2 linked regions of the Nisaea sediminum genome follow. The main gene of each other region encodes a partner of the protein of the gene in region 2 in a complex. Links are inferred from orthologs where the notes say so. Each region holds a gene or a part of one and is shown on either strand. Other genes may lie near its edges.

What was found.
Region 1: the proteins of pnp (region 2) and IG122_RS20535 are in contact, whole or in part, in a cryo-EM structure (PDB 9QH0), measured with the Escherichia coli proteins. The link is inferred for Nisaea sediminum from one-to-one orthologs.

The regions. Positions count from the first base shown.
Region 1 is NZ_JACZCQ010000011.1:63,885-68,047, reverse strand. Bases 1,015-4,163 are described here. They hold IG122_RS20535 (Rne/Rng family ribonuclease), read left to right. Parts: upstream 1,015-1,356; coding sequence 1,357-3,963; downstream 3,964-4,163. Other genes in these bases: rsmA (16S rRNA (adenine(1518)-N(6)/adenine(1519)-N(6))-dimethyltransferase RsmA), read right to left, coding at 4,025-4,163. In the rest of the region: IG122_RS20540 (N-acetylmuramoyl-L-alanine amidase), read right to left, coding at 1-772. UniProt on the Escherichia coli protein: Endoribonuclease that plays a central role in RNA processing and decay. Required for the maturation of 5S and 16S rRNAs and the majority of tRNAs. Also involved in the degradation of most mRNAs.
Region 2 is NZ_JACZCQ010000006.1:551,126-556,057, forward strand. What follows is about bases 910-3,813. They hold pnp (polyribonucleotide nucleotidyltransferase), read right to left. Parts: upstream 3,469-3,813; coding sequence 1,351-3,468; downstream 910-1,350. Other genes in these bases: ugpQ (glycerophosphodiester phosphodiesterase), read right to left, coding at 910-1,345. In the rest of the region: IG122_RS14635 (hypothetical protein), read right to left, coding at 1-37; IG122_RS14640 (ribbon-helix-helix domain-containing protein), read left to right, coding at 291-710; more of ugpQ, read right to left, coding at 611-909; rpsO (30S ribosomal protein S15), read right to left, coding at 3,847-4,116; tRNA pseudouridine(55) synthase TruB, read right to left, coding at 4,131-4,932. UniProt on the Escherichia coli protein: Involved in mRNA degradation. Catalyzes the phosphorolysis of single-stranded polyribonucleotides processively in the 3'- to 5'-direction. Also involved, along with RNase II, in tRNA processing.

The DNA.
Region 1 (4,163 bases), on a different replicon or contig from region 2:
GCAGCGAGAGGAACAGGTCGGCGCCTTCGCGGCGGGCGACGGCGATACGTTCGCGCAGTTGCAGGAAGACGTCGCGGTCGCGCGTCAGAATCACCTCGTAGCGTCCGGTCCGCTCCAGCTCGCTCTTCAGCACGCGAGCGGCGTTCAGCACGATTTCCTTCTCGTAGATGCCGGAAACGCCGATGGCGCCGGGATCGACGCCGCCATGGCCCGCATCGATGGCGACGATGATCTTCTCGTTCACCGAGCGCGGCGGCCGTGTCAGCAGCGGCGGCACGGCAGGCTCCGGCGCCATGAGTCGCGGTTGTCTCTTCGCCTGGAATGCGGCGACCGACTTCTGAGACTCCTCAAGGAAGGCGGCCCGGGTCGTCGGCTTCAGATCGATCACGATCCTGGGTCCGTAGCCCTCTTTGGCCGGCAGCCTGAAGGCGGAGGCGACGGAGAACGGCTTCGCCGTGTCGATCACCAGCCGCGAGGTTCCGGGGCGAAACAGGCCGAACCGGAACCCTTTGATCTCCGCCGGACGGCGTGAATCGGGATTTGCGCCAGGCTCGAAATCGACTTCCGGCAGATCGATCACCACGCGATAGGGGTCGGCGAGGCTGAAGACGGTGAAATCCAGATCCTGCGAGAGATCCATCACGAAGCGGATCTTGTCCGGATGCTGGCCGATTCGGATGTCCCGTACCGCTCCGTCGACGGCCATAGCGTGCTGCGGCGCCGCAAGGGCACCGAGCAGGAGCGTCAGAAGGATGAACAGGCGTTGTATCACGAGCTACACCCGGTTGACGCGTCGCTGCCGCGGAGCGTCGATGCCGCAATTCCCACTATTTTTAGCGGCGGATGATCGAGATTGCAATAATATCCCAGTGTATCAGACAATTGCAGCATGGTTTTTGAGCGTCACATGAATTTTGCCGTGCCTGCAGGAAATGATTGTTCCGAAAATACAAAGTGACTATGTTACGCGTGTGCTGGACCGTTGCGGTCAGCGCGGATTTCCGCCTCAAACACTTCGGAAACGCGGCGATGAGGCTCCCCTTTTGGCGCGGGATTGCGCCTTATTCTACACAACGGGACCTGTTCCGACCGTGACCCACACTCGCTCAAATCTGTCCGTTCCTTCTCGGTGCCGCGTTGCGGCATTGCCGGGTGACGGCGGGCGCGAGGATGACGGACTGGGCCGGACGGTCGGGATCTCGACCACCGAACGGAAACGCGATGCCGGAGCCTCACTTGCTCCCCAGCACGTTTCGCCCTCACAGAACATGCCCGCGAACGCGGCGCCGATATCGGTCGGGAGAGTGAATCTCGCGATGCGGCGCGCGACCCGCGTGGCCCAGGAGTCACCTTTTAATGTCAAAACGCATGTTGATCGATGCCACCCAAGAGGAAGAGACCCGGGTGGTCCTTCTCAGTGGCAATCGTGTCGAAGACTTCGACTTCGAGACGGAGTCCCGCAAGCAGCTTAAGGGAAACATCTATCTCGCCCGGGTTACCCGGGTAGAGCCTTCGCTGCAGGCAGCCTTCGTTGAATACGGTGGAAACCGTCACGGTTTTCTGGCCTTCAGCGAAATCCATCCCGATTATTACCGGATCCCGGTAGAGGACCGTGAAGCCCTGCTTGCCGAGGAGCGGGAGGGTGGCGCGCCTGCCGAGGATCCGTCCGAAGAGAGTGCGGTCGAGGTTCCGGACATGCCGGTCGACGCAGCCGGCGACGACGATGACGAAGACGCTCCGCCGGCACCGCCGCCGGAAAGCGTCGGCGGCGACGATACCGACGATGCCGAGGACGACCGTCCGCGCAAGAACCTCTCCCGGCGCTACAAGATCCAGGAAGTCGTGACCCGGCGTCAGATCATGCTGGTTCAGGTCGTCAAGGAGGAGCGAGGCAACAAGGGTGCGGCCCTCACGACATATCTCTCGCTCGCCGGCCGCTATTGCGTGCTGATGCCGAACACGGCGCGGGGCGGAGGGGTGTCCCGTAAGATCACCAATATCGCCGACCGCAAGCGCCTGAAGCAGGTGGTCGAGGGGCTGGACGTGCCGGAAGGCATGGCGGTCATCGTTCGCACGGCTGGCAGCCAGCGGACCAAGACCGAGATCAAGCGCGATTACGAATATCTGCTCCGGCTCTGGAGCCAGATCCGCGAGAAGACGCTGACCTCGTCGGCCCCGTGCCTGATCCACGAGGAAGCGAACCTGATCAAGCGTTCGATCCGTGATCTCTATACGAGCGACATCGGCGAAGTGCTGGTCGAGGGCGAGGACGGCTATCGGATCGCCAAGGACTTCATGCGCACGCTGGTGCCGAGCCATGCCAAGCGGGTGCAGCCCTACAAGGAACAGACGGTTCCGCTGTTCCACCGTTACCAGATCGAAGGCCAGCTCGACGCGATCCACAATCCGGTCGTGCAGCTGAAGTCCGGCGGCTATCTGGTGATGAACCAGACCGAGGCGCTGGTCGCCATCGACGTCAACTCGGGCCGCGCCACGCGCGAGCGGAATATCGAGGAAACGGCGCTCAAGACCAACCTCGAGGCCGCCGACGAGGTCGCCCGCCAGCTCCGGCTGCGCGATATGGCGGGCCTGGTCGTCATCGACTTCATCGACATGGACGAGTCGCGCAACCAGCACGCCGTCGAACGTCGCATGAAAGAGGCGATGAAGAATGACCGGGCGCGCATCCAGCTCGGCCGGATCAGTCATTTCGGTCTGATGGAATTGTCGCGTCAGCGGCTGCGTCCGAGCGTGTTCGAGGCCTCGACCCAGGTTTGCTCGCAGTGCAGCGGAAGCGGCCGCGTCCGATCGACGGACTCGACGGCGCTGCATGTCCTGCGCGCGATCGAGGAAGAGGGCATCAAGCAGAAATCGAACGAGATCGCGGTCTTCGTGCCGTCCGAGGTCGGTTTCTACATTCTGAACAAGAAGCGGGACGCGCTGGCGGCGATCGAGCAGCGCTACGGCTTCCGGGTCTTCCTCGAGGCCGACGAAAGTCTGATTCCGCCGGACATGCGGATCGAGCGGATGATCCCGAAACCGGCCAGCGAAAAGCTCGACCTCGCGGCGCCGATCACGGCCGCACCGGTTGTCCACGATGACGAGGACGAGGACGAGGTCTCCGAGGAGCGGGACGACGAGCGTCGTTCCAAGCGTTCCCGCCGCCGCCGCCGCCGTGGCGGTGACAAGCGCGCCTCGGAGCAGCAGGACCAGGGTGACAGCGTCTCCGAGGAAGCCGAGGCCGGTGAAGACGCCGCGGCTGAGGCCGCTGGCGGTGAGAACGCTCCCGCAGGCGGCGAGGACGAAGACGGCGCCAAGAAGCGCCGCCGGCGCGGCAAGCGCGGCGGACGGCGTCGCTCGCGGCGCGGCAATGGCGAGGAAGGTGCGACTGCGCAGGATAATGCGGACGGCGCCGAGCAGCCGGCCGATCAGGCTGCGGCAACCGACGATGACTCCGGTGAAAGCGCGGCGCCTGCGGAAGAGACAGTGACCGCCGAGGCGGCTCCGGCTCCGGAAGAGCAGCCTGAAGAGACCCAGGCGGAAGAAACGAAGCCCAAGCGCAAGCCGCGGACCCGTCGCAAGAAGGCGGCCGAGGCCGATGCTGAAGCTCCGGCCACCGAAGAGGCGGGCGCCGCTACCGACAGTGCGGAAACGAAGGAAGAGGAGCCTGCTCCGAAACCGCGCCGCCGCAGCCGTGCGAAGAAGACCGAACCCAAGGCCGAACCGGAAACCGCCACCACCGAGCCTGCGGCTCCGTCCGAGGAGGCTGCGCCGGAAGCCGCAGTGGCCGCCGAAAGCGCGCCGCAACCGGTATCGTCCGGCAGCGGTGCGGACAAGGTCGAGGAGCCGGCCCCGGTCAGCCCCGCGGAAAGCGCGGGCGCGACTGTGGTCAATGTCGACGACAAGCCGAGCGAGGACAAACCGCGCCGTGGCGGCTGGTGGAACCGGCTGATTCCGTCCTGAGGGACCAAGCGATGTTTTGAGAGAGCGGGGCGGCGTGAGCCGCCCCGTTTCGTTTGGAAGCCTACTTTCGTGCGGCTGCCCGCGCGAGGGCGCAGAACTGCTCTACGGAAAGCGTTTCCGGCCGCGCCGTCGGATCGATCGCGGCGGCTTCGAGGAACTCGGCCCCGCCGAAACTCTTCAGCGAGGCGCGCAGCATCTTG
Region 2 (4,932 bases):
CTTCGAGTTGAGATATCGCTTTCTTGTACCGACCCATACTGAAAGTCTATTCCCATTTTTCTGGGAATGCAATTTCCATTTTTTTGGGAATTTTTTGCCAGGGCTGAAAATCACACGAAACAGACTGAATAATTTTTATCCCATAAAAACAATATGTTAGATTCATTTTGTGTACATAGGTATGCAAAATCAGCACGCTAGACGCGTAGCCTAAACAATTTACGCTTGCGCTTTCCCATTTTTCTGGGAATAGTGACACTCATGAATGCCCTACTTACTGGAGACACCTCATGGCAGACAGCTTCAAACCGTCGGGACAGGGTAAAGACATATTCAATTCGGCCCTGAAGACGGTGGAAGACGGGGATAACGACGCGAGCCGCATGGTGCGCCGTCACTTCCGTCTGGAGAACCGGCGGACGAGCATCTGCCTGCATCCCGAGGAGTGGGACATGTTCGACATGGTGTCGAAGCGGCTCGGCTATGACGTCAAGGCGCTGATCAACGAAATCGACCGGACCCGTGGCGACAGCTCGGTTCCGTCCGCGATGCGGGTTTTCATGCTGGGATACTGGCGTGATCTGGCGCGGATGAACGCCGGCCGTGCGGCTCAGGCGAGCGCAGCCACCAGGGAAGGTTCGTCGGTGATGACCGCGTCCACGCCCCACGCGATCAAGGTCGCGGCGCGCAGCGGATCGTTCACGGTATAAGTCAGGGTTCTGAAGCCCGCATCCCGGATCGCGGCGACAGCCGCCTCGGTGAGCGGGCGATGGTTCGGATGGACCGAAACGCATCCAAGATCTTCGGCGGCTTGCCGCCACCCGTCTGCCAGACGCTCACAGAGATAGCCCCGATGAAAATCCGGGGCTTTTTCTTTGGCCACTTCCAGGCATTCCCGCTCGAAGCTCGAGACCACGATCCGGTCCGTCAGATCCGGGCAGAGCGCGTTCAGCGTCTCCGAGACCACTTCCGCGGTCCGGATGGCGTGGCCCTTGGCCGGCTTGATCTCGACATTCATCGCAAGGCCGAGAGCACGGCAGCAGGCGATCGCGTCGGCGAAACTCGGGATCCGCTCGCCGGCGAAGTCCGGCGCGAACCAGGCACCCGCATCGAGGCGCCCGAGGGCCTCCGCGTCCTGCGCGCAGAACCGGCCGCGGCCGTCGTTGGTGCGGCCCAGCTTCTCGTCATGATGCAGCATCGGAACCTCGTCCGCGCTCAGCATGACGTCGAACTCCACCCATGAAAAACCGGCCTCCGCCGCCAGGCGGAAGCCGGTCAATGTATTCTCGGGCGCCGTAGCGGCCACCCCGCGATGTCCGATCACACGGGATAGCCGCAGGCCCATGGTGTTTATTCCTCGGCCGGCTTCTCGGAGAGGTCTTCGCCGGTCTCCTGGTCGACGACCTTCATCGACAGCTTGACCTTGCCTCGGTCGTCGAAGCCGATGACCTTGACCTTCACCTGGTCGCCGACATTGACCACGTCGGTGGTCTTGCCGACGCGCTCGTTCTTCAGCTCGCTGATGTGAACGAGGCCGTCCTTGGCGCCGAGGAAGTTCACGAAGGCGCCGAAATCGACGGTCTTCACGACCTTGCCGTTGTAGATCACGCCGATCTCCGGCTCCGCGACGATGTAGCGGATCCGCTCGAGCGCCGCTTCGGTGGAGGCGGTGTCGACCGCCGCGACCTTCACCGTACCGTCGTCGTCGATATCGATCTTGGCGCCGGTGGTCTCGCAGATCTCACGGATCATCTTGCCGCCCGGGCCGATGATTTCGCGGATCTTGTCGGTCGGGACCGTGATGGTGGTGATACGCGGCGCATTCTCGGAGACGCCCTCGCGGGAGGTCGTCAGGGCCTTGGCCATTTCGCCGAGGATGTGCTTGCGCCCGTCCCGGGCCTGATCCAGCGCGATCTTCATGATCTCCTCGGTGATCGAGGTGATCTTGATGTCCATCTGCAGGGAGGTGACACCCTTCTCCGTGCCGGCAACCTTGAAGTCCATGTCGCCGAGATGATCCTCGTCGCCGAGAATATCGGAGAGAACCGCGAACTCGTCGCCTTCCTTGATCAGGCCCATGGCGATACCGGCCACCGGCGCGCTCAGCGGAACGCCCGCATCCATCAGCGACAGGGAGGTGCCGCAGACCGTCGCCATCGAGGAGGAGCCGTTGGACTCGGTGACCTCGGAGACGACCCGGATGGTGTAGGGGAAAGCTTCCTTCGACGGCAACAACGGCCGCACGGCGCGCCACGCGAGCTTGCCGTGGCCGATTTCGCGCCGGCCCGGGGAGCCCATGCGGCCCGCTTCACCGACCGAGTAGGGCGGGAAGTTGTAGTGCAGCATGAAGTGCTCGCGGTATTCGCCTTCGAGCGCGTCGATGATCTGCTCGTCCTGGCCGGTGCCGAGGGTGGCGACGGCCAGCGCCTGGGTCTCGCCGCGGGTGAACAGCGCGGAGCCGTGGGCACGCGGCAGAATGCCGACCTCGGAGACGATCGGGCGCACCGTCTTGGTGTCGCGGCCGTCGATCCGCTGGCCGGTCTTCAGGATCGCGCCTCGGACGACGTCGGCCTCGATGCCTTTCATCAGGCCCTTGGCGATGTCTTTGTCCGCGTCATCCTCGAAAATGGCCATGCCCTTCTCGCGGACCGCAGCAACGTTGACCTGCCGCTGGGTCTTGTTCGGCTCGGCATAGGCCTCGGTCATGTCGGCGGCGATCGCCGCCTTCAGGGCATCGCGCACGCGGGCGACGTCTTCGCTCTCGCCCGGTAGATCCATCGGCTCCTTGGCGCAGGCTTCGGCGAGGTCGATGATCGCGTCGATCACCGGCTGGAACGCCTTGTGGCCGAAGGTCACGGCGCCGAGCATCACCTCTTCGGACAGCTCGGAGGCCATGGACTCGACCATGAGCACGCCTTCCTGGGTGCCGGCGAGGACCAGATCAAGCTCTGAGTCCGGCAAGTCGCTCTGGCGCGGGTTAAGGATGTACTCACCATCCTTGTAGCCGACGCGGCAGGCCGCGATCGGACCGAGGAACGGCACGCCGGAAATGGTCAGCGCGGCGGAGGCGCCGATCATGGCGACGACGTCCGGATCGTTCTCCAGGTCATGCGACAGAACGGTGCAGATGACCTGCGTCTCGTTCTTGAAGCCCTTGACGAAGAGCGGACGGATCGGCCGGTCGATGAGGCGCGAGGTCAGCACTTCCTTCTCGGTCGGGCGGCCTTCGCGCTTGAAGAAACCACCAGGGATCTTGCCGGCGGCAAAGGTCTTTTCCTGATAGTTCACGGTCAGCGGGAAGAAGTCGACACCCGGCTTCGGCTGGCGCGCGTAGACCGCGGTGCAAAGCACGGTGGTCTCACCGAGCGTCGCCATCACGGCGCCGTCGGCCTGGCGCGCGATCTTGCCGGTTTCGAGCGTCAGCTTGCGCCCGCCCCAGTCGATTTCTTTTTTGTAGATCTGAAACATTCAGCTTTCCTTCAAAGCTGAACCGCTCGGTTCCGAGCCTCGGTCAATATGCTGTCTCGTGTGGTATGGGGCTGTCCGGGACGGTTCTTCAAACGCAGCGCCTCGTCTGGCGCGGGAGAACGGTCCGGGAGGCCCTCGGTCACCGAATACAGTTCGAACGAGGTGACACCCGGCTCATATTTCTCGGTGTCGATATCGGTGCGGTTCTTCGGTTTTTCCTCTATTGAGCGGGCCTTCAATCGCATGGATCGCCGGGGGCGTCAAATGCCAATCACGGCGCCCGATAACGGCTGTCCATCGAAGCCCTGCAGAAACGCAAACCGCCCCACGGCAATCGCGGGGCGGGTGCGGTCCTGTTCCTTAGTCCTGCGGCACGGATTAGCGGCGCAGGCCCAGTTCGGAGATGATGGTCTGATAGCGCTCGACGCTCTTCGACTTCAGATAGTCGAGCATGCGGCGGCGCTGGCCGACCATGATCAGAAGCCCACGGCGGGAGTGAAAGTCCTTCTTGTGGGTCTTCAGGTGTTCGGTGAGGTTCACGATGCGCTCGGTGAGGATCGCAACCTGAACTTCCGGCGAACCGGTGTCGCCCTTTTCGCGGCCGAACTTTCCGATGAGCTCGGTCTTGCGCTCTTGCGTAATCGACATCGGATACTCCTAGGTCAAAGGTTGAGTACGCGCATGGGACAAATACAGCCGCCGTCGATCCGTCCGATCGCCACGGGACTGCCCCCGGAAACGGCGTACATCAGGTCGCCTTCCCGGAGATCTCCGAAACGGTCAAGGTCCATGGCCCGGAAGACCGGGACGGACTGACCGCATCTGAGCTTATTTGCCTCTGCACCGGCCAGAGTGAGCGCCGGGATGCCGTCCAGCGCCGTTTCCACCGGCAATAGGTGCTCGAAAGCGGCGGGACTATGATCCAAAGCTTTCAAGGAATCCAGAGAAATCGCATCTTTTTCGAGGAACGGGCCCACCCGGTGCCGCCGGAGCATCGAAATATGCCCGAGGGTTCCCGTTGCGCGGGCGATATCGCGCGCCAGGCTGCGCATGTAGGCACCCTTGCCGGAACCGACCCGGAACAGCGCCCGGTCGGCGCCGCGCATCTCGACCAGATCGAAGAAATCGATCCGCACCTCGCGCGGCGAGAGCTCGACCGGCTCCTCGTTGCGCGCAAGATCGTAGGCCCGCTGGCCCTGGATCTTCACGGCGGAGAATTTCGGCGGGACCTGGGTGATCGTGCCGATGAAATCCGGCAACGCGGCCTCGATCGCAGCCTCGTCCGGGCGCGCCTCGGAGGTTCCTGTGACCGCGCCCTCGAGATCGTCGGTCGAGCGTTCCTCGCCCCAGGTCACCTCGAAGGTATATTCCTTCGACGCATCCATCACATAGGGAACGGTCTTGGTCGCCTCGCCGAGGGCGATCGGCAGGATCCCGGTCGCCAGCGGATCGAGCGTCCCGGCA